Regions from separate parts of the Streptomyces sp. IBSNAI002 genome, predicted to be linked through region 3. Evidence: riboswitches for the same ligand, from Rfam matches in the RefSeq annotation. Region 3 holds a riboswitch; each other region holds the start of a gene.
What was found. Region 3 has a riboswitch for cobalamin ahead of ACTVZO_RS10660 (cobalamin biosynthesis protein). Riboswitches for the same ligand answer to the same signal wherever they lie in the genome.
Positions count from the first base shown of each region.

Region 1: it holds a riboswitch for cobalamin, as region 3 does, so the genes downstream of both, metE (5-methyltetrahydropteroyltriglutamate--homocysteine S-methyltransferase) here and ACTVZO_RS10660 (cobalamin biosynthesis protein) in region 3, are expected to answer to the same signal.
Region 2: it holds a riboswitch for cobalamin, as region 3 does, so the genes downstream of both, ACTVZO_RS27435 (ribonucleoside-diphosphate reductase subunit alpha) here and ACTVZO_RS10660 (cobalamin biosynthesis protein) in region 3, are expected to answer to the same signal.
Region 4: it holds a riboswitch for cobalamin, as region 3 does, so the genes downstream of both, ACTVZO_RS33990 (acyl-CoA thioesterase) here and ACTVZO_RS10660 (cobalamin biosynthesis protein) in region 3, are expected to answer to the same signal.

Region 1 covers NZ_JBQPXG010000002.1:7,135,562-7,142,509, reverse strand. Annotated here, with positions in the region: gene ACTVZO_RS33475 (ATP-binding protein) at 1-514, shown strand, start outside; gene ACTVZO_RS33470 (hypothetical protein) at 484-615, opposite strand; gene ACTVZO_RS33465 (NAD-dependent epimerase/dehydratase family protein) at 710-1,660, opposite strand; gene metE (5-methyltetrahydropteroyltriglutamate--homocysteine S-methyltransferase) at 1,759-4,083, opposite strand; cobalamin riboswitch at 4,251-4,469, opposite strand; gene ACTVZO_RS33455 (short-chain fatty acyl-CoA regulator family protein) at 4,710-6,113, shown strand; gene ACTVZO_RS33450 (hypothetical protein) at 6,174-6,803, opposite strand; gene ACTVZO_RS33445 (response regulator transcription factor) at 6,940-6,948, shown strand, end outside.
Region 2 covers NZ_JBQPXG010000002.1:5,657,887-5,664,834, forward strand. Annotated here, with positions in the region: gene ACTVZO_RS27420 (helix-turn-helix domain-containing protein) at 1-228, opposite strand, end outside; gene ACTVZO_RS27425 (hypothetical protein) at 310-516, shown strand; gene ACTVZO_RS27430 (ribonucleotide-diphosphate reductase subunit beta) at 471-1,487, opposite strand; gene ACTVZO_RS27435 (ribonucleoside-diphosphate reductase subunit alpha) at 1,487-3,886, opposite strand; cobalamin riboswitch at 4,029-4,150, opposite strand; gene ACTVZO_RS27440 (GNAT family N-acetyltransferase) at 4,202-4,696, opposite strand; gene ACTVZO_RS27445 (CstA-like transporter-associated (seleno)protein) at 4,850-5,047, opposite strand; gene ACTVZO_RS27450 (carbon starvation CstA family protein) at 5,044-6,948, opposite strand, start outside.
Region 3 covers NZ_JBQPXG010000002.1:2,183,333-2,190,280, forward strand. Annotated here, with positions in the region: gene ACTVZO_RS10640 (hypothetical protein) at 1-793, opposite strand, end outside; gene ACTVZO_RS10645 (alpha/beta hydrolase family protein) at 995-2,152, opposite strand; gene ACTVZO_RS10650 (inorganic phosphate transporter) at 2,474-3,751, shown strand; gene ACTVZO_RS10655 (hypothetical protein) at 3,780-4,001, shown strand; cobalamin riboswitch at 4,132-4,282, shown strand; gene ACTVZO_RS10660 (cobalamin biosynthesis protein) at 4,320-5,279, shown strand; gene ACTVZO_RS10665 (cobyric acid synthase) at 5,276-6,796, shown strand.
Region 4 covers NZ_JBQPXG010000002.1:7,275,788-7,282,735, forward strand. Annotated here, with positions in the region: gene ACTVZO_RS33980 (methionyl-tRNA formyltransferase) at 1-814, shown strand, start outside; gene ACTVZO_RS33985 (2OG-Fe(II) oxygenase) at 868-1,635, opposite strand; cobalamin riboswitch at 1,908-2,133, shown strand; gene ACTVZO_RS33990 (acyl-CoA thioesterase) at 2,202-2,645, shown strand; gene ACTVZO_RS33995 (ABC transporter substrate-binding protein) at 2,902-3,891, shown strand; gene ACTVZO_RS34000 (FecCD family ABC transporter permease) at 3,888-5,006, shown strand; gene ACTVZO_RS34005 (ABC transporter ATP-binding protein) at 5,003-5,872, shown strand; gene tsaD (tRNA (adenosine(37)-N6)-threonylcarbamoyltransferase complex transferase subunit TsaD) at 5,879-6,937, opposite strand.

The DNA.
Region 1 (6,948 bases), 5.0 Mb from region 3:
CGACCTCGACGAGGTCGTCCCGATGGCGCTGGGAGGCGTACCGGAGGACAGCGTCGACCTCGACATCCCCGAGACCCTGCCGATGGTCGCCGTGGACCGCGGTCTGCTGGAGCGGGCCGTCGCCAACATCGTGGAGAACGCCGTCAAGTACAGCCCCGGCGGCCGGGCCGTGCACGTCTCCGCCAGCGCCCTGGCCAGCCGGGTCGAGCTGCGGGTCGTCGACCGGGGGCCCGGGGTGCCGGACGAGGCGAAGGACCGGATCTTCGAGCCCTTCCAGCGCCACGGCGACGCACCGCGCGGAGCGGGGGTCGGCCTCGGCCTCGCCGTCGCCCGTGGCTTCACCGAGGCCATCGGGGGCACCCTCACGGCGGAGGACACCCCGGGCGGCGGCCTGACCATGGTCATCACGCTCCCCATGGCGGGGGACGGCCCCGCGGTCCCACCGGAGCTCCCGGCGTCCGCGGACGGCGTGGGCGTGCCGGCTCAGAACCGGACGGGCAGGCCGACCGGGTAGGTGCCCTCGCCCGCGAATCCGACCCGTTCGACCGCGGCCCGCCCCACGGCGAGGGCGAGGGCGAGGCCGTCGCGCCGCAGCAGCAGCTCTTCGAGGACCACCTCGATCCGCAGTCCGCCCTGCTCGGCGCGTCGGCCTGGTGGCTGGACCGGTGGCTGGACCGGTGGCTGGACCGGATCCTGCCGGCCCGTCTCGTCACCCGGTGGCCGCCACCCGCTCGCGCCACCAGTCCACGGTCGCCCCGACCTGCTCCGCGACGGGAGTGGCCCGGACCTCGAACGCGGCCTCGTAGGCGCTCGAATCGACCACGAACGGACGGTCGAACTGGTAGCGGACCTCCTTCAGTTCGCGGAGCAGCGGCGAGAAGAGCCCGCCCACGGCCAGCACGGCCGGCGGCAGCCCGCGCACCGCGACCGGCGCCGTTCCCGCCCGGGCGGCCAGCCGTCCGACCATCTCCCGGACCGGGAGCGCGGGCTCCGTCGGGACGTGCCAGGGCCGTCCCCAGGCCCGTTCCTCGCCCGCGACCCCGGCCAGCGCCGCCGCCACGTCGGGCAGGTAGGTCCAGCTGTGCGGGGCGTCCGGATCCCCGAGCACCGAGACCGGCTTGCCGCGCAGCAGCGGGGGCAGGACCCGTGCGGCCAGGTGGCCGCCGTCGGTGACTCCGGGCCCGAAGAAGTCCGAGGCCCGCACCTCGACCGCCCTGATGCGGCCCTGCTCGTGCAGCTGCCGCACCCGCTCCCAGGCGGCGGCGCGCACCCGCCCCTTGGGGCCGGTCGCCGCGAGCGGCAGTTCCTCGGTCATGGGGCCGTCCACCGGGCCGTACCCGTACAGGTTTCCCAGCATGACCAGGACGGCCCCGGTGGCCTCGGCCGCGGCGCAGAGCGAGGCGGCCAGCGGCGGCCACTCGCTCGCCCAGCGGTGGTAGGGCGGCGCGGCGCAGCCGTAGAGCGCGACCGCGCCCTTCACGGCCTCGGTCAGCCGTCCGGGGTCCTTCGCGTCCAGCGCGATGTGCTCGATCCCGGGCTCCGGGCTCCGGCCGGACCGGGTGACGACCCGGACCGCATGGCCCTGCCGGGCCAGCAGCCGCGCGGTGGCGGCGCCCGCGGGTCCAAACCCTGCGACGACATGGACGACTTGAGAGTTCACCCGCGCACACTAGCGCGGGCGGTGAACCGCACGGCCCGGAGGCCCGGGAGCCCGGGGCCCGGGGCCCGGGGCGACGGACCCCCGGGCCCCGGTCGGCCTCAGTTCGCTTCGATCTCCGTACGGACCTGCCGCGCGGCCTCGACGAGGTGCTCCAGCGAGGCCTTCGTCTCGGGCCAGCCGCGGGTCTTCAGCCCGCAGTCCGGGTTGACCCACAGCCGCCCGGCCGGGATGGCCTCAAGTCCCTTGCGCAGCAGGGCAGCCGCCTCCTCGGCGGAGGGGATGCGCGGGGAGTGGATGTCCCAGACGCCCGGGCCGACCTCGCGCGGGTATCCGGCGCCCGCCAGCTCGTCGGCCACCTGCATGTGCGAGCGGGCGGCCTCCAGGCTGATGACATCAGCGTCGAGGGCCTCGATGGCCTCGACGATGTCGCCGAACTCCGCGTAGCACATGTGGGTGTGGATCTGGGTGTCCGGCCGGACGCCGCTGGTGCTGAGACGGAAGGACTCCGTCGCCCAGGCCAGGTACGCGGCGTGGTCGGCAGCCCGCAGGGGCAGTGTCTCGCGCAGGGCGGGCTCGTCGACCTGGATCACCGAAGTACCGGCCGCCTCCAGGTCGTTCACCTCGTCGCGCAGGGCGAGCGCGACCTGCCGGGCGGTGTCGCCGAGCGGCTGGTCGTCGCGTACGAAGGACCAGGCGAGCATGGTGACCGGGCCGGTCAGCATGCCCTTGACCGGCTTGGCCGTCTGCGACTGCGCGTACGTCGTCCAGCGCACGGTCATCGGCTCCGGACGGGAGATGTCCCCGGCCAGGACCGGCGGCCGCACGTAGCGGGTGCCGTAGGACTGGACCCAGCCGTGCTGGGTGGCCAGGTATCCGGTGAGCTGCTCCGCGAAGTACTGGACCATGTCGTTGCGTTCGGGCTCGCCGTGCACGAGGACGTCGACGCCGGTCTTCTCCTGGAAGGAGAGCACCTCGCGGATCTCGGCCTCGATGCGGCGCTCGTAGCCGTCCGCGTCGAGCCGCCCGGCGCGCAGGTCGGCGCGGGCGGTGCGCAGTTCGGCGGTCTGCGGGAAGGAGCCGATGGTCGTCGTGGGCAGCAGCGGCAGCCCCAGGTGTGTCCGCTGGGCCGCCGCGCGCTGCTCGTACGGCTGGGAGCGGCGGCCGTCGGCGGCGGTGACGGCCGCGGTGCGGGCCCGTACGGCCGGGTCACGGGTGATCGCGGAGTTCGCGCGGGAGGCCAGGTCGGCTCGGTTGGCGGCGAGTTCGGCCGCGATGGCGCCGGTGCCCCGGGCGAGGCCGCGGGCGAGGGTGGTGATCTCGGCGGTCTTCTGGCGGGCGAAGGCCAGCCAGCGGCGGATCTGCGGGTCGATGTCCCGTTCGGCGCCCGCGTCCAGCGGTACGTGGAGGAGGGAGCAGGACGCGGCGACGTCGACGCGGTCGGCGAGGCCGAGCAGGGTGCCGAGGGTGGCGAGGGACTTCTCGTAGTCGTTGATCCAGATGTTGCGGCCGTTGACCACGCCCGCGACCAGGCGCTTGCCGGGGAGTCCGCCCGCCGCCGCGAGGTCGTCGAGGTTGGCGGCCGCCCGCTCGGTGAAGTCGAGCGCGAGCCCTTCGACGGGGGCCTTGGCCAGCACCGGCAGGGCCTCGCCGAGCCGGTCGAAGTACGAGGCGACCAGCAGCCTGGGCCGCTCGGCCCGGCCGATTCCGCCGAGCTCGCGGTAGGCCCGGGCGGCGACGCCCAGTTCGGCCGGGGAGCGGTCCGCCACGAGGGCGGGCTCGTCCAGCTGGACCCATTCGGCTCCGGCGGCGCGCAGATCGGCGAGGACCCGGGCGTACACGGGCAGCAGCCGGTCGAGCAGGGTGATCGGCTGGAAGTCCTCGGCCACCCCGGGGGCGGGCTTGGCGAGCAGGAGGTAGGTGACCGGTCCGACGAGCACCGGGCGGGCCTTCAGGCCGAGGGCCAGGGCTTCCTTCAGTTCGGCGACCTGCCGGGTGGAGTCGGCGGTGAAGCGGGTGTCGGGCCCGAGTTCCGGCACCAGGTAGTGGTAGTTGGTGTCGAACCACTTGGTCATCTCCAGCGGCGCCACGTCCTGGGTGCCGCGGGCCATGGCGAAGTAGCCGCCGAGGGCGTCGGCGCCGACGGCGGTGCGGTGGCGGGCGGGTACGGCGCCGACCATGACGCTGGTGTCGAGGACGTGGTCGTAGTACGAGAAGTCGCCGGTGGGGACCTCGGTGATGCCGGCGTCGGCCAGCCGGCGCCAGTTCGTCCGGCGCAGGAGCGCGGCGGTCTCGTGGAGGGCTTCGGCGCTGACGCGGCCCTTCCAGTAGCCCTCGATGGCCTTCTTCAGTTCACGGTTCTGCCCCTGGCGGGGGTAGCCGTACACGGTGGCCTCTACGGGCGCGGTCGCGGACTCGGTTGTCACGGAACTCTCCTTCGCGAGCTTGTCTCCATGAGTCCCGGTGGCGGGACGTGGGGCGCGAAGGGGTCACGGACCGGACGGGCCCGCCGGGGCGCGAAGCGCCACTGCGACCGTCCGAGATCTGTTCGCCGACCCGCCCACGAGGTCACCGGGATGTCCGCGCACGGCTGTGCGTGCGCGGGCAACGGGCAGGTCTTCGGACTTGCGGGCACGTCTGCCGTTCGGCAGACACCTACTGGCCGTCGCTTCCCAGACCCGTCCGGGTCCAGTGCGTATGACGGCGGTCGTTCCCGCTCACCGCTGCGGGGCAGTCCCGGATTCCCACCGGGTTCCCTCTTACGACGCATCCCGTCTGGCGGACGGGGCGAACCAGCTGCTGTCGATCAGCGTATGCGCAGGTGCTGGAGGACGAGTACAGCGGCTCACATGCCGGACGGCGACATGTGACACGGCGCCGCGGTGCCAAGACCGTCACCGTCCGCGCGAATCGCCGTGCGCAGGCCGATGACGGGCGGGGGATGCCAAGTTCCGCGAATCCTCGGGGGCTTTTTTGCCACGATTGCGAAGGCCGGCGGCGCCCGGATCCCGCATAGGGTTGCGGCGTCCCGGTCATACGGAGGGGGAGCGCGGTGGGCAAGACGTACGCGGGGGCCAGGCTGCGGCGGCTGCGCGAGGAGCGCCGGATGAGCCAGGCGGAGCTGGCACGCGTCCTCGCCATCTCGCCGAGCTACCTGAACCAGATGGAACACGACTCGCGGCCGCTCACGGTGCCCGTGCTGCTGCGGCTGACCGAGGCCTTCGGCGTCGATCCCGGCTTCTTCTCGGAGCGGGACACCAGCCGGCTGCTGGCCGACCTGCGCGAGGCGCTCGCCACCGAGGTCGCGGAGTCCCGGGTGTCCCCGTCGGACCTGGCGGAGCTGGCCACCCGGATGCCCGCCGTCGCCGGGGTGCTGCTGGACCTCGGCCGGCGTTCCCAGCTGCTCGCCGAGCGGCTCGCCGGGGACGCGGACGGCCGGGACGGCACGACGGAGGGTCCGCGCTCCCCGCACGAGGAGATCCGCGAGTTCTTCTACCGGCGGCAGAACTACCTGCACGACACCGATCTCGCCGCCGAGTCGCTGGCCCGCGAGATCGGGATCCGCCCCGGGGACGTCGTACGCGCCCTGTCGGCGCGGCTCCTGGACCGGCACGGGGTGCGCCTCGCGGCCGATTCGGACCGGCTGCACCGCTACGACGCGGCGAGCGGGGTCCTGCACGTGTCGAGCCGGCTGCGGCCGGGCCAGCAGGCCTTCCGGATGGCCACCCAGCTGGCGCTGCTGGAGTACGGGCAGGAGCTCGGCCGGCTGGCGGCGGAGGACTTCCCGGCGGACTCCCCCGCCCACGCCCTGGCCCGGATCGGCATCGCCAACTACTTCGCCGCCGCGCTGATCCTTCCGTACGGCGCCTTCCACACGGCCGCCGAGGAGTTCCGCTACGACATCGAGCGGCTCACCGACCGCTTCGGCCTCGGCTACGAGACCGTCTGCCACCGGCTGAGCACCCTGCAGCGCCCCCGGCTGCGCGGGGTGCCCTTCTCCTTCGTACGGGTCGACCGGGCGGGCAACATGTCCAAGCGGCAGTCCGCGACCGGATTCCACTTCTCCCGCGCCGGCGGCACCTGCCCGCTGTGGAACGTGTACGAGGCCTTCGCCGCGCCCGGCCGCATCCACGTCCAGGTCGCCGCCATGCCCGACGGACAGCGCCATCTGTGGACCGCCCGCGCCGTCACCCGCCACCGCGGCAGCTGGGGGGAACCCGGCAAGACCTTCGCGATCGGCCTCGGCTGCGAGATCCGGCACGCCTCCCGCCTCGTCTACTCCGACGGACTCGACCTCGGCAAGACCTCCGCCGACACCCCGATCGGCATGGGCTGCCGCCTCTGCGAACGCCTCGACTGCCCGCAGCGGGCCGTACCGCCCCTCGGCCGGGCCCTCGCCGTCGACGAGAACAGCAGCAGCTTCGTGCCGTACCCGGTCGCGGCCGGACGCGGCTGAGCCGCGCAGCCCGATGGCCCCCGCCCGTCCGCCCGTCCGCCCGTCCGAAGCCCGGCCCCGCTACGGCCGGGTGACGGGGACGTTGCTGGTGACGGAGCCGTCCGTGCCGGAGACCGTGACCGCGTGCCGGACGCCGTCCGGTCCCAGGACGACGGCCAGCCAGGCGCTGCCGCCGCCCTCCTGGGCGACCACGCGGATGCTCTCCACCTTGCCGCCGTCCACCGCGCCCGCCGCCTTGTCGGCCGCCTGTCCGACGGCCAGCGAGGGAAGGGGCGCGGGCGCGGTCTTCGTGGAGCCCCCGGGACCCCCTTCGGCGGCGCGCGGGTTCGGGCCCGCTTCCCGCAGCTCCTTGAACACCTTGAGGTCCTTGGGGTGCTTGCGGTTCTCGGCGTCGCCGAACACCCGGTCGCCGTGTTCGCCGCCGGCTCCGGGACCGCGCCGCTTCCCGCCCTCGTGGTCCGCCTCGGCCCAGCCGAAGCGGGGCCCGGCCATCCGCTCGTCGTGGTGCTCGTCCACCGCCACCGCCACCGCCGCACCGCCGACGATCACCACGGCCGCGCCCAGCGCCGCCCACCGGGCGCCCTTGCGCCGGGGCACCAGGCGCCCCAGGTCCACGCGCTTGCGCACGCCGGATTGCGGGGCGTTCGCGGGCTGCTCGGACTGCTCGGACGGAGGGAGGGATTCAGACATACCAGGACTCCTCAGGCACAACCAGGCACGGCGCCCGGCTCGTTGCAGAGCATGCTGAGCGGATGCTGAAGCCCACCTGAAGTCAGCTGAAGACCTCTTCAGCCTGTCGCGGGCCCGGCCTGAGACCCTGGTCGGTATGCGCGTA
Region 2 (6,948 bases), 3.5 Mb from region 3:
GAGGCAGATCAGGTCGGCCTCCTCCAGCCGCTCCAGCCCGTGGCGGAGCGTGAGGTCGAACAGGCCGTCGCCGCTGACCACCCGGTCGTCCTCGGCGGCGCACACGGCGAAGTCGTACGTCGGCAGGCCCATCGCGCTGCGGTCGATCCCGAAGGCCTCACAGAAGATGCCCAGCTCGAAGGGGGCGACCCCGTTGACGACCGCCACGGCCACGTTGTTCAAAGGCATGAGACCAGTGTGGCAGTAATTCGCCCCTTCATGACAGTCCTGCCACTGTCCCGGTTTCCCCGGCCTCGCGAGAGTGGAGTCATGAACACGTTCGTGAACTACCTCGCCGTCCTCGCCGTCGCCGCGCTCCTCCTCGCCCCCGCCCTGTACGCAGCGGCCCGGGAACGCAGAATCGACCGGCAGCTGCGCAAAGCAGCAGCCGGCCGATCAGAGGCCCGCGAGACGGGCAGGGCCCGGAAGGCTCAGAAGTCCTCGTCCAGGTCCACGGTGCCCTCGACGGCGACCTGATACGCCGACGGACGGCGCTCGAAGAAGTTGGTCAGCTCCTGCACGCCCTGCAGCTCCATGAAGGAGAACGGGTTCTGCGAGCCGTACACCGGCGCGAAGCCGAGGCGGACCAGGCGCTGGTCCGCGACGCACTCCAGGTACTCGCGCATCGACTCGGTGTTCATGCCCGGCAGGCCCTCGCCGCACAGGTCGCGGCCGAACTGCAGCTCCGCCTCCACGGCCTCCCGCAGCATGTCGGTGACCTGCTGCTGGAGAGCGTCGTCGAAGAGCTCCGGCTCCTCCTTGCGGACCGTGTCCACGACCTCGAAGGCGAAGTTCATGTGCATGGTCTCGTCGCGGAACACCCAGTTGGTGCCCGTGGCCAGGCCGTGCAGCAGGCCGCGCGAGCGGAACCAGTACACGTACGCGAAGGCGCCGTAGAAGAACAGGCCCTCGATGCACGCGGCGAAGCAGATCAGGTTCAGCAGGAAGCGGCGGCGGTCGGCCTTCGTCTCCAGCCGGTCGATCTTCTCGACCGAGTCCATCCACTTGAAGCAGAACTGCGCCTTCTCGCGGATGGAGGGGATCTCCTCGACCGCGTCGAAGGCGGCCGCGCGGTCGTCCGGGTCGGGCAGGTAGGTGTCGAGCAGCGTCAGGTAGAACTGGACGTGCACGGCCTCCTCGAACAGCTGGCGCGACAGGTACAGGCGCGCTTCCGGGGAGTTGATGTGCTTGTAGAGCGTCAGCACCAGGTTGTTCGAGACGATCGAGTCGCCCGTCGCGAAGAACGCGACCAGACGGCCGATCATGTGCTGCTCGGCCGGCGTCAGCTTCGCGAGGTCGGCGACGTCCGAGTGGAGGTCGACCTCCTCCACCGTCCACGTGTTCTTGATCGCGTCCCGGTAGCGCTCGTAGAAGTCCGGGTAGCGCATCGGGCGGAGCGTGAGCTCGAAGCCCGGGTCCAGGAGGTTCTTGTTGTCGATGGAGCTCATTACTGGCAGGCCTCGCAGGACTCGGGGTTCTCAAGGGAGCAGGCCAGCGCGTCGGCGTCGACGGCCTGCGGAAGCGGGGTGGCGGCGGCCGGGACGGCGGACGCGGACGCCGCACGGGCGATCTTCGTCGCCGGGCGCGAGCGCAGGTAGTACGTGGTCTTCAGACCCTGCTTCCAGGCGTACGCGTACATCGAGCTGAGCTTGCCGATGGTGGGCGTCTCCAGGAACAGGTTCAGCGACTGCGACTGGTCGAGGAACGGCGTACGGGCCGCCGCCATGTCGATCAGTCCGCGCTGCGGGATCTCCCACGCCGTGCGGTACAGCTCGCGCACCTCGGCCGGGATCCAGCCGAAGCCCTGCACCGAGCCGGAGGCCTCGCGCAGCGCCTCGCGGGTCTGCGCGTCCCATACGCCGAGCTGCTTCAGCTCCTCCACCAGGTACGCGTTGACCTGGAGGAACTCACCGCTCAGCGTCTCGCGCTTGAAGAGGTTGGAGACCTGCGGCTCGATGCACTCGTACACGCCCGCGATCGAGGCGATCGTCGCCGTCGGGGCGATGGCCAGCAGCAGCGAGTTGCGCATGCCGGTCTCGGCGACGCGGGCGCGCAGCGCGTCCCAGCGCTCGGGCCAGTTCAGCTCTACGTCGTAGTGGTCCGGGTGCAGGACACCGCGGGCGGTACGGGTCTGCTCCCAGGCCGGGAGCGGGCCGCTGCGCTCGGCGAGGTCGCAGGAGGCCTCGTACGCGGCGAGCATGATCCGCTCGGACAGCTTGGTGGACAGGGCCTTCGCCTCGGGGGAGTCGAAGGGCAGCTTCAGCTTGAAGAAGACGTCCTGGAGGCCCATCGCGCCCAGGCCCACCGGGCGCCAGCGGGCGTTGGAGCGGCCGGCCTGCTCGGTCGGGTAGAAGTTGATGTCCACCACGCGGTCGAGGAAGGTCACGGCCGTGCGGACGGTCTCGTCCATCCGCTCCCAGTCGATCTCCGGGCCGTCCGCCGTGTCGATGACGAAGGCGCCCAGGTTGACCGAGCCGAGGTTGCAGACGGCCGTCTCGCCGTCGTTGGTGACCTCGATGATCTCGGTGCACAGGTTCGAGGAGTGCACGACGGTGCCCGGCTCGGCGGTCTGGTTCGCCGTGCGGTTGGAGGCGTCCTTGAACGTCATCCAGCCCTGGCCGGTCTGCGCGAGGGTGCGCATCATCCGGCCGTACAGGTCGCGCGCGGGCATGGTCTTGCGGGCCAGGCCGTCCGCCTCGGCCTTGCGGTAGGCGGCGTCGAACGCGTCGCCCCACAGGTCTACCAGCTCGGGCACGTCGGCCGGGGAGAACAGCGACCAGTCGGCGTCGGCGTTCACGCGGCGCATGAACTCGTCCGGCACCCAGTGGGCCAGGTTCAGGTTGTGCGTACGGCGCTGGTCCTCACCGGTGTTGTCGCGGAGCTCCAGGAACTCCTCGATGTCCGCGTGCCAGGTTTCCAGGTAGACGGCGGCGGCGCCCTTGCGGCGGCCGCCCTGGTTCACGGCGGCGACGGAGGCGTCGAGGGTCTTCAGGAACGGCACGATGCCGTTGGAGTGGCCGTTGGTGCCGCGGATCAGCGAACCGCGGGCGCGGATGCGGGAGTACGAGAGACCGATGCCGCCGGCGTGCTTGGAGAGGCGGGCGACCTGGTGGTAGCGGTCGTAGATCGAGTCCAGCTCGTCCAGCGGGGAGTCCAGCAGGTAGCAGGAGGACATCTGCGGGTGACGGGTGCCGGAGTTGAAGAGCGTGGGGGAGGACGGCAGGTAGTCGAGGCGGCTCATCAGCCGGTAGAGCGAGGCCACTTCCTCGAGCGCCTGGACGGACTCGTTCTCGGCCAGGCCGCAGGCCACGCGCAGCATGAAGTACTGCGGGGTCTCGATCACCTGGCGGGTGATCGGGTGGCGCAGCAGGTAGCGGCTGTGCAGGGTGCGCAGGCCGAAGAAGCCGAAGCGGTCGTCCGCGCCCTCGGCGAGCGTGTGCTCCACCAGCGCGTCCAGGCGGCTCGCGTGGATCCGTACGAACTCGGCCGTGCGGTCGGCGATGAGGCCCTCGCGGTGGCCGACCTCGACGGATGCCGAGAAGGAGGTCGAGCCCTGGCCCGCGGCCTCGTCGCGTACGGCCAGCGTCAGCAGGCGCGCGGCGAGCCGGGAGTACGCCGGGTCCTCGGAGATCAGCCCGGCGGCGGCCTCGGTGGCCAGGCCGCGCAGCTCGGCATCGTCGGCGGCGGTGCTGCGGCCGCGCAGCGCGGCGGCCGCGACCCGGCCGGGGTCGGTGTCGGGGAGGTCCGCCGTCAGTTCGGTGAGGGTACGCAGCAGCGTGGCCCCCGGGCCCTCGGTGTTGTCGCCAGAAACGGACTCGGCGCGCGGTGCGGAAGGCGCGATGGTCACGGCGGGAGCTCTCCCTCGCTCGGCCCGGATCGACGGCGGGCGGGCACGGGGAGGCGCGTGCGGGCGTGGCAGGCACGCGGAGACCGCACGGCGTCCACCGGCCCAACCGCGAGGCCCGGACGTATCGGCACCCGGTTCGGTCGACCCGGGCGCACCGTCGGCAGGTCCTCGGACTTCATGTCCGGTAAGCGGACAGTTCATACCGTTGCGGGACAGTTCCGGATTCGCACCGGATTCCCCTGCGGCGACAGCAGGCATGAGCATACATGTGGGGGGCCGCAGATGCGTGACCCCCCACATGTTGTGTCGGTGTGGCTACAGCTCCAGACGGTACGTAAGCAAGGTGAGCCCGGGAACCGGCGCCCAGTCCCGCTCCGGCGTCCGGATGAAACCGAGCCGCTCATAGATCCGCTGGGCCCCCGTCATGCCGCGCTGGGTGGACAGCACCAAGTGCGTGACGCCCGCCAGCTCCCGCGCGCGGGCCACGCACGCGCGCACCAGCGCCTCGCCCGCGCCGCGTCCGCGGGCCTCGCGGGAGACGGCCAGCATCCGGAATTCGGCCTCGCCGGGTCCGGCGATGTCGGCCAGCGGGCTGCCGGGCGGGGCGAAGGTCACCCCGCCGAGCAAGGCCCTCTCCTCGGCGGCCACGAGCACCTCCCCGTCGGCGGCCCGCCCGGCGACATCGCGCAGCACGCCCGCGTAGAACGCCTCACCGGAGCCCAGGAGTCCGTCGCCCAGGTAGGCCTGCGCGGTGATCTCACCCAGCTGCTCGTACTCGGCGGGCAGCGCCGCCCTGATCACGATGTCCATGGCATCGAGTGTGCCGGACGGCCGGCGGCGGCCGGCGGGCCGCAGTCCGCAGGGGCCGGGTGCGCAGGAGCCGGGTTCGGGGCGGGGGTGCGCCGAGGAGCACGAAGGCCCCGCCGCGGGTGGCGGCGGGGCCTTCGTGTGTACGGCACGGGCTCAGCAGCAGCCGAAGCCCTCGCGGGGGTCCGCCTCGCGTGCGTCCGTGCGGGCGCGTTCGAAGGCGCGGCGGGTCATGACCTGCACGTCCGGATCGTGGCCGCGGGCGTGGGCGACGTAGCGGTCGTACGCCGCCTCGCCCGAGAACTCGCGCACGAAGTACCGGACCCTGGCCAGCCGCTCCCGCAGGGAGGTCATGCCACCGGCTCCTTGACGTGGCCGCCGCCCGAGTCGAGCCCCGCCGCGGTCAGCTCCGCCCGCTCCTCGGCCGTCGGGAACAGCCCGGCCGGCGCGACGATCCTCGACTCGGTCCACGGGACCTCGGCCAGCTTCGCCGACTCCGGGTTGCTGATCGCCTTGAAGCACGTGCGGGCCGCGTCGGCCAGCACGATGATGATCAGCAGTGCGAACAGGGCGCACAGGACCCCGTCCACGGTGGCGTTGGTGACCACCGTCTGCATCTCCTCCATGTTCTTGGCGGGCGGCAGCACCTTGTCGGCGTCGATGCCGGCCTGGTACTTGTCGCGCTGGGCGAAGAAGCCGACCCGGACGTCCTCGGAGAAGATCTTCTGGTAGCTCGCGGTCAGCGTCACCGTGGCGTCCCAGGCCAGCGGCACCGCCGTCACCCAGGCCCACTTCAGGCGCCCCGACTTCACCAGCAGCGTGGTGCACACCGCCAGGGCGACGGCGGCCAGCAGCTGGTTCGCGATGCCGAACAGCGGGAACAGCTGGTTGATGCCGCCCAGCGGGTCCTTCACGCCGACCCACAGGAAGTAGCCCCAGCCGCCGACCACGACGGCGCTGGCCAGCCACACGCCCGGCTTCCAGCTGACGTCCTTGAAGGACTTGTGCACGTTGCCCAGGGTGTCCTGGAGCATGAACCGGCCGACCCGGGTGCCCGCGTCGACCGTGGTGAGGATGAACAGCGCCTCGAACATGATCGCGAAGTGGTACCAGAAGGCCTTCATCGAGCCGCCGCCGATGACCGAGGCGAAGATCTCCGACATTCCGAGTGCGAAGGTCGGCGCGCCGCCCGTACGGGAGAGCAGGCTCGTCTCCTCGACGTCCTTCGCGGCCTGGGTCAGGGCCTCCGGGGAGATGGCGAAGCCGAAGTTCGTGACCGCCTGCGAGGCCGACTCCACGGTGGTGCCGATGACGCCGCCGGGGGAGTTGATGGCGAAGTAGAGGCCGGGCTCCAGGATGCAGGCCGTGATCACGGCCATGACGGCGACGAACGACTCGGTGAGCATCGCCCCGTAGCCGATCATCCGGACCTGGGTCTCCTTCTGGATCATCTTCGGCGTGGTGCCCGAGGAGACCAGCGCGTGGAAGCCCGACAGGGCGCCACAGGCGATCGTGATGAACACGAACGGGAACATCGATCCGGCGAAGACCGGGCCGTCCCCGCGCGCGGCGAAGTCGGTGACCGCGGGCATCTTCAGGGTGGGCATCGCGATGAACACGCCGACGGCCAGCAGTGCGATGGTGCCCACCTTCATGAAGGTGGAGAGGTAGTCGCGCGGTGCGAGCAGCATCCAGACCGGCAGCACCGAGGCCAGGAAGCCGTAGACGATCATCCAGATGACCAGCGTTTCCTTCTCCAGGGTGAAGGTGCCCGCCAGCGAGGACTCCGCGACCCAGCCGCCCGCGACGATGGCGAGCAGCAGGAGGGCCACGCCGATCAGCGAGACCTCGGTGACCCGGCCGGGCCGCAGGACGCGCAGGTAGAAGCCCATGAAGAGGGCGATCGGGATCGTCATGCCGATGGAGAAGACGCCCCAGGGAGAGTGCGCCAGGGCGTTGACGATGACCAGGGCGAGCACGGCCAGGAGGATGATCATGATGGCGAACACGGCGAGCAGGGCGGCGGCTCCGCCCACGGGGCCGATCTCGTCCCGGGCCATCTGGCCGAGCGAACGGCCGTCGCGCCGGGTGGAGAAGAACAGCGTCACCATGTCCTGCACGGCGCCCGCGAAGATCACGCCCACGACGATCCAGATGGTGCCGGGCAGGTAGCCCATCTGTGCGGCGAGCACCGGCCCGACGAGGGGTCCGGCTCCGGCGACGGCGGCGAAGTGGTGGCCGAAAAGGACCCGTCG
Region 3 (6,948 bases):
GCGCGGCCCGTGCGGGTCCGAGGGTGACGGCGTCCACGGCGGCGAGTCCGCCGAGCGCCCAGCGCAGCAGCCGGGCCAGCGGGGCCGGGGCGGGAGCGGCGGCGGAGGTGCCCGGCTCGTCCGTCCGGGCGGCCGCGGGCTCCGTGTCGTAGGGGACCTCGCACCGCTCGTCGCGCAGTTCGGTGACGCGCTGCCCGAGGAGGTCGAGGAGGTCGGGGACGGTCACCGGTCCGGCGGAGAGCTGGAGCAGGGACAGCAGTTGGGGCATCGCCTCGACGACCTCGGCGACGGCCGCGGGGGCGATGTCGGCGGGGGCGGGGTGCACGAGGGACCAGGCGTCGAAGAGGGCGACCCAGCCGCGCAGTACGGCGGTGTCGTCGCGGTCCCAGGCGCGCAGGCGCCAGCCGGGCCGGGCGTGGCCGCCGTGCACCTCGACGAGACCGGCGAGGCGGGCGCGGTCCCAGCCGACCCTGATCTGGCCGTGCGTCAGGTTCAGTTCCCCGGCGGCGCGTTCCACGTCCTGCGGGCGGAGGGCGCCGGTGGGGGCGGGGCTGCCCCCGTCGCCGGCGCCGAGGTTGAGCTCGGCCCAGCGGGTCAGGCGTACGGCGTCGGCGAGCGAGGCCCGTGCCCGGTTCGCGAGGTCGGCCGTGGCGGGGGTGCCCGCCGGGGGCCTCGGGGCGGGCCGGGTGCGCCGGTCCGTCACCGCCTTGCGTGCCGTACTGACGGACCTCGGGTAGACGAGGCGGAGTCTGGAGTCGCGAGCCAACTGCTCATCAGGCTTTCGGGACGTCACGGAAGCAGTCTCGCCCGTCACTGGCCGAAAGCCCAAACGGAACCAGCCGTTTCCAAGGCAGCCCCGAGGTGCAGACCGGGGCAACTCACCCGCAGGTCTCCGGTCGCCACATCCCCTTCACATGAACGGCCGTGCGAAAGGCCGGAAGAAGGGCCGGAGGAGCGGTCACACGAGCGGTCGTATGAGAGGTGACCCGAGGCGTCACATGAGGGGGGTGAGGAAGCGGCGCAGGGCCTCCTCGTAACCGGCCTGGTCGGCGTTCCACATGGCGCCGTGGCCCGCCTCGCGCACGGTGTGCAGGGTGACGAGGTCGGGACGGGCGGCGGCGAGCCGCAGCGAGGGTTCCCAGGGGGCGAGGGTGTCGTCCGGGCCGTGGAAGACCAGGACGGGGACGCGCAGCGCGCCCGGGTCGGCCAGGGGCGGCCGGTGGTCGGCGCGCAGTCCCGCGCGGCTCTCGGCGGCCCGTACCGCGAGCGGGAGCACCGGGCCCGGGGTGTGGCGTGCCGCGGCGAGCGCGCGCAGGGTCGCGTGCCAGTCGAGCACGGGCGAGTCCAGCACCAGCCCGGAGATCCGGCCGGCCAGCGCCGAGCGTTCGGCGGCGCGCAGGGCCATGGTGGCCCCGGTGGACCAGCCGTGCAGGATCACGCGGCGGGCGCCGTAGCGCAGGGCGTAGCGGATGGCGGCGTCCAGGTCCCGCCACTCCGACTCGCCGAGGTGGCCGAGGCCGTCCGGGGAGGCGGGGGCGCCGAGGTCACCGCGGTAGGCGAGGTCCAGGACGGGCAGCCGGTGCCGGTGCAGGAAGGGCATGACCACCATCGGGTGCTCCCGGCCGGAGCCGAGCCCGTGCACGGTGATGACCCAGGTGTCGCGGGCCCCGGGCACGAACCAGGCGGGCAGCGCGCCGAGCTCCCCGGGGACGTCCACGTCGGCGTGCTCGAGCCCGAGGGCGGTGCGCGGGTTCCCGAGGTGGACCTGGGGGGTCAGGGTGACGCGGGTGCCGGGGTGGAGGCTGCCGTGGGTGACGGCGAGGAGGCGGCGTACGACGGTGTCCGGGTCGTGCTCGGCGTCGGGGAGCACGGACCCGACGACGGCGTGCACGCCGGGGGCGTCGAGTCCGTACGTACCGGGGCGCAGGGCGCCGAGCCCGGGGGCGCCCCCGGCCGGGGGCCGGGGGAGGGTCAGCACGACCCGGCCGGCGTCGGCGGAGTGGACGCTCAGGCGCGGGCTGCCCGGCAGCGGGTGCCCGGGCTCGGGCCGCAGGGCCGCGCCGGCGGCGTACCGGCCGGCCGCGACCGCGGCCACGCCGGCGCCCAGGAGGCTCGTGGTGACGGCCGCTGCCGTCGCTGTCGCGGTACGCACGGCTCCAGTGTCGAGGCGCGGGCTTCGGCGGGCCACCGGAGGCGATCGTTCCGACCACGGCCGGCAGGGACCGGCAGGGAGGTGATCTAGCTCTCTTTCGGCACCCCGGGCGGGTCGGCCGACCTGCCTGAGCTCCCTCGCGGAGGGGTTCGTTCACCCCGCTTTGACGTGCATTTATCGAGACTCTTACGTCAGAATCGGGATGAATGACCCGATCATGCCCGGCGCGGGGACACCATTAGGTCCGCGTCAGTTCACCTTCCGTTCATCCAGGTTGCCTACGGTCGCCGAGCCACTGACGTCAAACAGAAGCCTGGGTAAATGGAGCACATAACGCTTCTCCTCGGGATCGTGATCATCACCGCTCTCGTGTTCGACTTCACGAACGGTTTCCACGACACAGCCAATGCGATGGCCACCACCATCTCCACTGGCGCCCTCAAGCCCAAGACGGCGGTGGCCATGTCCGCCGTGCTCAACCTCGTCGGCGCTTTCATGTCCGTGGAGGTCGCCAAGACGATCTCCAAGGGACTGGTCAACGAGGAAGGCATCCAGCCAGAGGTGATCTTCGCCGCCCTGGTCGGCGCGATCCTCTGGAACCTCCTGACCTGGCTGGTCGGCCTGCCCTCCAGCTCCTCGCACGCCCTGATGGGCGGCCTGATCGGTGCCGCGGTCGCCTCGGCCGGCCTCGGCGCGGTCAACGGCGACACGCTCGTCACCAAGGTGCTCATCCCGGCGATCGCGGCCCCGCTCGTCGCCGGTCTCGCGGCGATGCTGGCCACGAAGGTCACCTACAAGTTCGGCAACAAGGTCGGCGAGAAGACCTCGGCCAAGGGCTACCGCGCCGGCCAGATCGCCTCGGCCGGACTCGTCTCCCTCGCGCACGGCACCAACGACGCGCAGAAGACGATGGGCATCATCACCCTGGCGCTCATCGCCGGCGGCGCGATCGCGCCCGACGCGAACCCGCCGGTGTGGGTCATCCTCTCCGCCGGTGTCGCGATCGCGCTCGGCACCTACCTGGGCGGCTGGCGCATCATCCGCACCATGGGCAAGGGCCTGACCGACCTGCAGCCGCAGCAGGGCTTCGCCGCCCAGACCTCGGCCGCCACCGTCATCCTGGCCTCCTCGAACCTCGGCTTCTCGCTCTCCACCACCCACTCGTGCTCCGGCGCGGTCATGGGTGCGGGCCTGGGCCGCAAGGGCGGTGTGGTCCGCTGGTCCACCGCGACCCGCATGTTCATCGCCTGGGGCCTGACCCTGCCGGCCGCGGCCCTCGTCTCCGCGGGCGCCGAGCTGGTCATGCGCACCGGTGACATCGGCATCGCCGCCGTCACGGTGTTCCTGATCGGCTCCTGCCTCGCCATCTGGCTCGTCTCGCGCCGTCAGGTCGTCGACCACACCAACGTCAACGAGGTAGACGACGCGCCGGCGGACGCCACCGCGGAGGCGGGTGTCGTCACCACGGCGATCGCGGCCGTCACCGTCCCGCCGACCACCGCCGCCGCCGGTACCACCGCCGCGGTGACGGACGAGGACCTCAAGGCCACCATCCCGGCCTCGACCGCGACGCCTGCGGCTCCGGCCGCGGCGGTCTGACCCCGAGAACGACAGAGGAATCAGCGGTATGAAGATCGACTGGGAAGCACTCGGCTCCGTGTTCGGGGTCAGCCTCTCCGCCACCGTCGCCCTCGTGGCCCTGTTCACCCTCGGCCTGGTGGGCCTGTCCAAGCACGAGGCCGCCACCGAGCGGGGCGGCGCGGCCACCCTGGCCCGCAGCGGCGCCTACGCCTGCTTCGCGCTCTGCGCGGCGGCCGTGTCCTACGGGATCTACCTGATCGTCGTCTGACACGTCACGTGTGAAGGCTCCCCCCGGGTTCCCCGGGGGGAGCCTTCGTGTACCCCCGCCCCCTCCCCCGCCCCCCTTCCCACCGCTGCCCCGCCGCTGCCCCGCCGCAGGTCAACGGCGAGTTGACGGGCCTTCGCGGTGCGTGGTGGACTGCCCGAGCCAATACGGCGGCATGGAGAGGAAGTCCGGTGCGAATCCGGCGCGGTCCCGCCACTGTCACCGGGGCACTCGGCCGAGTGCGACCCGGAAGCCAGGAACTCTCGCCGCCGGACACGTCGAACCAGGGCGCGGACCCTGAGTGAGGACATACCTGCCACCATGCGTGCCGATCGCGTCTTCGCGTACGGCGTCACGGCGGGCCTGATCGGCGACCGGATTCTCGGGGATCCGCGCCGAGGGCACCCCGTGGCCGCCTTCGGACGAGCCGCCGCCGCCGTCGAGCGCGCCCTGTGGCGCGACGACCGCGCCCGGGGCCTCCTGCACACCCTGGTCTGCGCCGGGGGCGCGGCCGCCGTCGGCGCGCTGGGCGCCCGCGCCGTGCGCTCCCGGCCCGCGGCGGCCCGTATAGCCCTGACCGCCGCCGCCACCTGGGCCGTCGTGGGCGGCACCTCGCTGGGCCGGGAGGCCCGCGCCATCGGCGGCGCGCTCGCCGCCGGCGACGCCGAGGTGGCCCGCGAGCGGCTGCCGCACCTGTGCGGGCGCGATCCGGAGGCCCTGGACGAGCAGCAGATGGCCCGAGCCGTCGTGGAGTCGGTCGCGGAGAACACCTCCGACGCGGTGGTCGGGGCCCTGGTGTGGGGCGCCGTCGCCGGCGTCCCCGGGCTGCTGGCCTTCCGCGCCGTGAACACCCTGGACGCGATGGTCGGCCACAAGTCCCCCCGCTACCTGCGCTACGGCTGGGCCTCCGCCCGGCTCGACGACCTGGCGGGCTGGCCGGGGGCCCGGCTGACCGCGCTGGCCGCCGTGGTGGCCGGACCCGACCGGCGGGGAGCCGTACGGGCCTGGCGCGCGGACGCCGCCGGACACCCGAGCCCGAACGCCGGGCCGGTGGAGGCCTCCTTCGCGGGGGCGCTCGGCGTACGGCTGGGGGGCACCCTGGCGTACGGCGGCCGGGTCGAGCACCGGGCGGTCCTCAACGGCGGGGCGGGGCGGCCCGTGGAGGTCGCGGACATCGAGCGGGCGGTACGGCTGTCGCGGCGGGTGACCTGGCTGGCGCTGGGGACCTGCGTCGCGGCCCGCATGCTGGTCTCGCGTACATCACGGAGGGGGCGCGCATGAACGGCGCGAAGCGCGGCGGCGGACTGCTGGTCGCCGGAACCACATCGGACGCGGGCAAGAGCGTGGTCACGGCGGGCATCTGCCGCTGGCTGTCCCGGCAGGGCGTGAAGGTGGCGCCCTTCAAAGCGCAGAACATGTCGCTGAACTCCTTCGTCACCCGGGAGGGCGCCGAGATCGGCCGCGCGCAGGCGATGCAGGCGCAGGCGGCCGGCGTGGAGCCGACCGCGCTGATGAACCCGGTCCTGCTCAAGCCCGGCAGCGACCGCAGCAGCCAGGTGGTGCTGCTGGGCAAGCCGGTGGGCGAGATGAGCGCCCGCGGCTACCACGGCGGCAGGCAGGAGCAGCTGCTCGGCATCGTCACGGACTGCCTGGAGCAGCTGCGGGGCACGTATGACGCCGTGATCTGCGAGGGGGCGGGCAGTCCGGCCGAGATCAACCTGCGCCGGACCGACATCGTGAACATGGGCATCGCGCGGGCCGCGCGGTTCCCGGTGGTCGTGGTCGGGGACATCGACCGGGGCGGGGTCTTCGCCTCCTTCTTCGGCACGACGGCCCTGCTGTCGGCGGAGGACCAGTCGCTGATCGCCGGATACCTGGTCAACAAGTTCCGCGGCGACGTCTCGCTGCTGGAGCCGGGCATGGAGATGCTGCGCGGCCTGACCGGGCGGGCCACGTACGGGGTCCTGCCCTTCCGGCACGGGCTGGGCATCGACGAGGAGGACGGGCTCCGGGTCTCCCTGCGGGGAGCGGTACGGGAGTCCGTGGTGGCGCCGCCGGTGGGCGCGGACGTGCTGCGCGTCGCGGTGTGCGCGGTGCCGCTGATGTCGAACTTCACGGACGTGGACGCGCTCGCGGCCGAGCCGGGGGTCGTGGTCCGGTTCGTGGACCGGGCCGAGGAACTGGCCGACGCGGACCTGGTCGTCGTGCCGGGCACCCGGGGCACGGTGAAGGCCCTCGCCTGGCTGCGCGAGCGCGGGCTGGCGGACGCCCTGGTCCGGCGGGCCGCCGAGGGGCGGCCGGTGCTCGGGATCTGCGGCGGGTTCCAGGTGCTGGGCGAGCACATCGAGGACGAGGTGGAATCGCGGGCGGGCTCGGTCGACGGCCTCGGGCTGCTGCCCGTACGGGTCCGCTTCGAGCGGGAGAAGACCCTGGCGCGGCCGGTGGGATCGGCGCTGGGCGAGCCCGTGGAGGGGTACGAGATCCACCACGGCGTGGCGGAAGTCCTGGGCGGTACGCCCTTCCTGGACGGCTGCCGGGTCGGATCGGTGTGGGGCACCCACTGGCACGGCTCGCTGGAGTCGGACGGCTTCCGCCGGGCGTTCCTGCGGGAGGTGGCCGCCGCGGCCGGGCGGCGCTTCGTCCCCGCCCCGGACACCTCGTTCGCCTCCCTGCGGGAGGCACAGCTGGACCTGCTGGGCGACCTGATCGAGGAACACGCGGACACGGACGCCCTGCTGCGGCTGATCGAGACCGGAGCCCCGGCGGGCCTGCCCTTCCTCCCGCCGGGCGCCCCGTGAGCCCGTCGATCCCCGCAGGGGCAGGGAGCAGAGGAACAGTTCGATCACGTGCTCGTGCAGCAGCGGGCCATCCCCTCCACGGCGGGGAGCAGACGACCAGCATGACCGAGGACGGCCCGGGCGCCACGTGCACCGGGCGCGGTCCACTCGAA
Region 4 (6,948 bases), 5.1 Mb from region 3:
CTCCGTCGCCGACCTCGCCGAAGAGCACGGCGTACCGGTGGTGATCCGCAACCGTCCCGACGACGACGAGCTGTTCGAGCGCCTCAAGGAGGCCGACCCGGACATCATCGTCGCCAACAACTGGCGGACCTGGCTCCCCCCGCGCGTCTTCAACCTCCCCCGCCACGGCACGCTGAACGTGCACGACGCGCTGCTGCCGAAGTACGCCGGCTTCTCCCCGCTGATCTGGGCCCTCATCAACGGCGAGACGGAAGTGGGCGTCACCGCCCACATGATGAACGACGAGCTCGACGCCGGCGCCATCGTGCGGCAGGAGGCCGTGCCGGTGGGACCGCGGGACACCGCCACGGACCTCTTCCACCGGACCGTCGACCTCATCGCCCCGGTCGTCGTCGGCGCGCTGGACAGCATCGCCTCCGGCCGGGCCGAGTTCACCGACCAGGACCGTTCCCAGGCGAGCTTCTACCACAAGCGGTCCGTCGAGGACAGCCGCATCGACTGGTCCTGGCCCGCGGCCGACCTGGACCGCCTGGTCCGCGCCCAGTCCGAGCCGTACCCGAGCGCCTACACCTTCCACAAGGGCAAGCGGCTCGAAGTACTGGCCGCGGTGGTGTCCGAGGGCCGCTACGGCGGCACTCCGGGCCGCATCTTCTACCGCGAGGGCGACGGAGTGGTGATCGTCGCGGGCGCCGACGCCCGCACCGGCCGCAACCACGGGCTGGCCATCACCCGGGTGCGGACCGAGGAAGGCCGGGAGCTGCCCGCGGCCGAGTACTTCACCTCCATGGGCGGATACCTGACCCAGCGCCCCTGACCGCCTGCCGGTTCCCCGGCCGAGCGCCCCGCGCGCACGCGGCGGTCACGCCGTCACGGTGTCGTGCGGGGTTCGGGCAGGGTGAGCCTGGTCGCGGGGTCGGCGAGCGGCAGGGCGATCGGGCGGGCCCCGTCGTGATCGCGCTCGGCGTCCGCGAGCGGGCGGGTGCGTTCGGCGGCGCGGGCCATCCACGGCCAGATCCCGAACGGCGCGGCGGGCGGCTCCGGCGCGGACCCGGTACCGCTGATCCACGTCGTCAGGGTGAACCGGCTATCGGCGAACAGCCCGCTGGGGCACGTGGACGCGACGACCTCGTGAAAGGCGCTGGCCGGGAAGAACACGATGGTGTCGTGCTCGGGCTCGATCGTGCGGTACGACTCCGCCGGCCGGGCCCCGCCCTCGTGGAGCAGGGTGTCGTACAGCCTCAGCCGGCCGCCGTCGAAGCCGCGCGGCCGGCGGTGCAGGTAGTACACGGCGGACACGGCCGTGCTGACGTCGCGCACCCGTGAGGCGTCGGTGTGCATGCCGTAGTGGCCCCCTTCACCGTGCGCCGTCAGGACCGTCCGGGTGTGCGTGAGCGCGGCCCGGTGTCCGAGGACCTCCTGCACGAGCGGCAGGCAGTCCGCCAGGTGCGCGCTGAACACGGCACTGGTCACGGGGAGCACCAGCGAGCTGCGGCCCTTGTGGGAGACCTGGCCCGAGAGCGGGTCCAGGACCGTTCCCGCGTTGAAGTCGGCCTGCCGGGAAATCGCGTACTCCAGCAGGGTGCCGGCGCGTTCCGCGCCGAGGAAGTTCTCGAAACGGCAGACCGGCGCCGCCACCACAGGCGCGGTGGACCACTGGTCGTGCGGAGGCAGTGCCTCGGTACCGATTTCCCTGGACGCGGCCGGTTCCTCGCGTATCCGCTCATGGCCCGGAACCGTACGCGGGGCCGTCGAAGGAGCGCACGGGGCGCACCGGAGTACGCCCCTGCGCCCGTGCCCCGCCCCGGTGGACGGCCGTCCCGCCGGGGATCCGCCCGCCGGGAGCGCACGGACCGGTCCGTGCGCGCACCACCCGGACCCGGGGCTGGTCAGAGCCCTCATGCGCCCGGGTAGGCTGTGAGCGCAGCTGGTTCGCCCCGTCCGCCAGGCGGGATGCGTCGTAAGAGGGAACCCGGTGGGAATCCGGGACTGCCCCGCAGCGGTGAGCGGGAACGACCGCCGTCATACGCACTGGAACCGGAACCGGTTCCGGGAAGCGACGGCCACTAGGTGCCCGCCGGGAGACCGGCAGGCGTGTCCGCGAGTCCGAAGACCTGCCACTGCCCGCATGCCGGTACGTCATGCGGGGTCCCGAAGAACACTCTGCGGGGCCTTTCTGCCGCGACTCGCGAAGGAGAGTTGACGTGGCCGACCCGACCGCTGCCACCGTGGAGTGCGTTCCCAAGAATCCGGGCGACTCCCGGGTGACCCTCGCCCACATCATGAGCGAGCACGACACCAACCTCTACGGCACCATCCACGGCGGTGTGGTGATGAAGCTCATCGACGACGCCGCCGCTGCCGCGGCCGGACGCCACGCCGACGGCCCCGCCGTCACCGTGGCCGTGGACCGGATGGCGTTCCTGGCACCGGTGCGCGCCGGCGACCTGCTCAGCGTCGACGCCGAGTTGGAACGCGCCGGCCGGACGTCGATGACGGTCGGCGTACGCGTCCGGGCCGAGCGCTGGAACGCCTCGGGCCCCACCACGGAAGTGGCCACCGCACGACTGACCTTCGTCGCGATAAACGCCGAGGGCGAGCCGCGTCCGGTACCGGCCCTCGACACCCCCGGGGCGCTCGCCCCGTAGGCCGGGGGCCGCGAGCCCGGCGACGCGTGACACCACCGGCCCGCCGACGGGCCGGGGGCCGGGGACCGACGTGCCCCGTCGCCCCGGGACCGAGTGGCACGAGCCGCCGTACGCGCCCCCCGTGCGCCCCCGCGAGCCCTCCCCACCCCACACCGACTTCCCCTCGGTTCCCCGCAGTTCCCCACTGCCCGGCCGCACGCTCCTTCCCGAGCCGGCCGGCGCATCCGACCCACCCGCGGTGAGAGGACCACCACCCATGCCCCGCATTCCCTCGAAATCCCTGCTGTCCGCCCTCGCCACAGCCCTGTTGATATCCGGCTGCGGGGGCGCCGCGACGCCCTCCGCCGCCCCGCAGGCGGACGCGGCCGCCAAGGGCTTTCCGCTCACGGTCGACAACTGCGGCGTGAGCACCACCTATCAGCGCCCGCCGCAGCGTGCGGTCTCGCTGAACCAGCACGCGACCGAGGTCATGCTGGCGCTCGGCCTGGAGAAGTCGATGGTGGGCACGGGCTACCTCGACGACAAGATCCTCCCCGAGTACCAGGGCGCCTACGACAGCGTGAAGGTCCTCTCCAAGGAGTACCCCTCCTTCGAGGCGCTCCTGGAGGCCGAGCCCGACTTCGTCTACGGCGGCTGGAAGTCCACCTTCGACGAGAAGGAGGGGCGCAGCCGGGCCGCCTTCACCAAGGCCGGGATCAACACCCACCTCAACACCGAGGAATGCCCCACCGGCCCGGTGAACGCGGCCTCCATGGACGAGGAGATCCGCACCCTCGGCAAGATCTTCGCCGTGCCCGAGCGGGCCGAGGAGCGGCTGGCGGCCCTGCACGCCACCCTCGACAAGGTCGAGACGCAGCTGGCCGGCGTCACCCCGGTCAAGCTCTTCGTGTACGACAGCGGCGACAAGACGGCCTTCACCGCGGGCGGCAAGGGCATCGGCAACGACATGATCCGGCGGGCCGGCGGCGAGAACCTCTTCGCCGACCTGGACAAGGCCTTCGGTGACGTCTCCTTCGAGCAGGTCGCCCAGCGCGCCCCCGAGGCCATCGTCATCTACGACTACGGCGACCAGTCCGTCGAGGACAAGAAGAAGTTCCTGCTCGCCCACCCGGCGCTGAAGGACGTGCCCGCGATCAAGAACCAGCGGTTCGCGGTACTGCCCCTGTCCTCCACGGTGCTCGGCGTACGGATGCCCGCGGCCGTCGAGTCGCTCGCGCAGCAGCTCCACCCCGGCCGCGTCCGGTGACCGGGGCGAAAGCCCCGGCGGCCGAGGAGGCGGGCCCTCGTGAGGCGGCCGGCCCTCAGGGGGAGGGCCGGCCGCCGGTCTCCGCGCGCCGCCCCGGGATCCCGTACGGCCTGGTGCTGGCCTTCCTCGGAGTCCTCGTGGCCGGGGCCGCGACGGCCGCGATCGCGGTGGGCTCGATCAGCGTCCCGGCCGACCAGGTGTGGAGCATCCTGCTGCACCGCGTGCACCCGGCCCTCGCCGAGCCGACGTGGACCCCGGTGCGCGAGACGATCGTCGTCGACGTCCGGCTGCCGCGGGTGCTGCTGGCCGGCGTGGTCGGAGCCGGTCTGTCGGTGGCCGGGATGGCACTCCAGGCGCTGGTCCGCAATCCGCTGGCCGACCCGATGCTGCTGGGCGTGTCCTCGGGCGCGTCGGTCGGCGCGGTGCTGGTCCTGGTCCTGAACCTGACCGTGTTCGGTCTGTTCACGCTCCCCGTCGCGGCCTTCTGCGGCGCCCTCGCCGCCCTGGTCGCCGTCTACTTCCTGGCCCGCTCCGGCGGGCGGATGACGACGGTCCGGCTGGTGCTGGCGGGCGTGGCCACGGCCGAGGTGCTGTCGGCGGTGGCCAGCTTCCTGGTCGTCACCTCCAACGATCCCCACAAGACGCAGTCCGCGCTGCGCTGGATGCTGGGCGGACTGGCCGGCACCACCTGGACCACGGTGTGGATCCCGGTCGGCGCGGTCCTGGCCGGTACGGCCGTCCTGCTGGGCGTCAGCCGTCCGCTCAACCTCCTGCTGGCCGGCGAGGAGGCCGCCGCGGCCCTCGGTCTCGACGTCCACCGCTTCCGCGGCGCCCTGTTCACGCTGGTGGCCCTGATGATCGGCACGATCGTCGCGGTCAGCGGGCAGATCGGGTTCGTCGGGCTGATCATGCCGCACGTGGTGCGGCTGCTCGTGGGCGCCGACCACCGCCGCGCGCTGCCCGCCGCGGCCCTCCTGGGAGCGGCCTTCCTGATCACCGCGGACCTGGCCGCGCGCACGCTCATGAGCCCGGAGGAGATTCCCGTGGGCATCCTCACCGCCCTGGTCGGCGGACCCTTCTTCCTCTGGCTGATGCGACGGAAGGCCGCCCGGTGACGAAGACGAAGAACCGGCCGGCCGACGGGCCCGCGACCCTCGCGGCGGAGGGCGTCAGCGTCGTCGTGAACGGCAAGGCCCTCGTCCACGAGGCCTCGTTGCAGGTGGCGCCCGGCGAGGTGATGGGCCTGGTCGGCCCCAACGGCGCCGGCAAGTCCACCCTGCTGCGCACCTTCTACCGGGCGCTGCGGCCCACGTCCGGCCGGGTGCTGCTGGACGGCGAGGACGTCTGGCGCATGCCCGGAAAGCGGCTCGCCGGGCGGCTCGCGGCGGTACTGCAGGAGACCTCCGGGGACTTCGAACTGACCGTGTACGACGTGGTCGCCATGGGCCGCACCCCGCACAAGCGGGCCTTCGCCGGTGACGACGCCGACGACCGGGACATCATCACGCGGTCGCTGGCGGAGCTCCACGTCGACGCCCTCGCCCACGCGCCGTTCGACCGCCTGTCGGGCGGGGAGAAGCAGCGGGTGCTGATCGCCCGGGCCCTCGCGCAGCGCACGGGGACCATGGTCCTGGACGAGCCGACCAACCACCTGGACCTGCGCCATCAGCTCGACGCGCTGCGGCTGGTGCGGGGGCTGGGCGTCACCGCCGTCGTCGCGCTGCACGACCTGAACCTCGCCGCGGCCTTCTGCGACCGGATCTGCGTCATGGCCGGCGGCCGCGTCGTCGCCACCGGAAGGCCCGAGGAGGTCCTGACGACCGCGCTCCTGTCCGAGGTGTACGAGGTCGAGGCGGAGGTCATCGGGCATCCCCGCACAGGGGTCCCCTTCGTCAGCGTCCTGCCCGGGCGCGAACGGCCGTCCGGCGCCGGGGTGCTGGAGGGAGGGGGCGGACCGGCCGTTCGCGGCTCACGCGGCTGAACCGGCTCACGCGACTCCGACGGCGGGGCGGGCGACCGGGCGCAGGGCGGCGTACTCCAGCGGCGCCGAAGGGTCGATGGACACCTCGAGCCCGGCGGGATCCGCTCCCGCGCGCACCAGCAGGTCGCCGACCGCGGCGATCATCGCCCCGTTGTCGGTGCACAACGTCAGCGGAGGCACGCGCAGTTCGACACCGGCGGCGGCGCACCGCTCCTCCGCCAGCGCCCGCACCCGGGAGTTGGCGGCGACCCCGCCCACGACGACGAGCGTCCGCACTCCGTACTCGCGGCAGGCGGCCAGGGCCTTGCGCGTGAGCACGTCCGCCACGGCCTCCTGGAGCGAGGCGGCCCCGTCGGCCAGCGGGATCTCCTCGCCCTGGATGCGGTGCTGCTCGGCCCAGCGGGCGGCCGCGGTCTTCAGCCCGGAGAAGGAGAAGGCGTACGGGGCGTCGCCCGGCCGGGTCAGGGGGCGCGGGAACGCCACCGCGCGGCCGTTCCCGCCGCGGGCCGCCCGGTCGATGGCCGGCCCGCCCGGGTAGGGCAGGCCGAAGACCCGGGCCACCTTGTCGAAGCACTCCCCCGCCGCGTCGTCGACGGTGTCGCCGAGGTGCAGGATCGGATCGCGGACCAGGTCCCGTACGAACAGCAGGGACGTGTGCCCGCCCGACACGATCAGCACCATGCACGGGTCGGGCAGCGGCCCGTGCTCCAGGGTGTCGGCGGCGACGTGCCCGGCCAGGTGGTGGACCCCGTACAGCGGTACGCCGGCCGCGTAGGCCAGCGTCTTCGCCCCGGCCAGGCCCACCTGGAGCGCACCCGACAGCCCCGGACCGGTCGTCACGGCGACCGCGTCGATGTCCGAGATCCGCATCCCCGCCTGCGCGAGGGCCTCCCGCACGACCGGGTTGAAGGCCTGGACGTGCGCCCGCGCGGCGATCTCCGGCACCACCCCGCCGAACCGCGCGTGCTCGTCCATGCTCGACGCCACCACGTGCGCGAGCAGCCGCCCGCCGGAGACGATCCCGGCCCCGGTCTCGTCGCAGGAGGACTCGATGCCCAACACCACAGGAGAAGCCA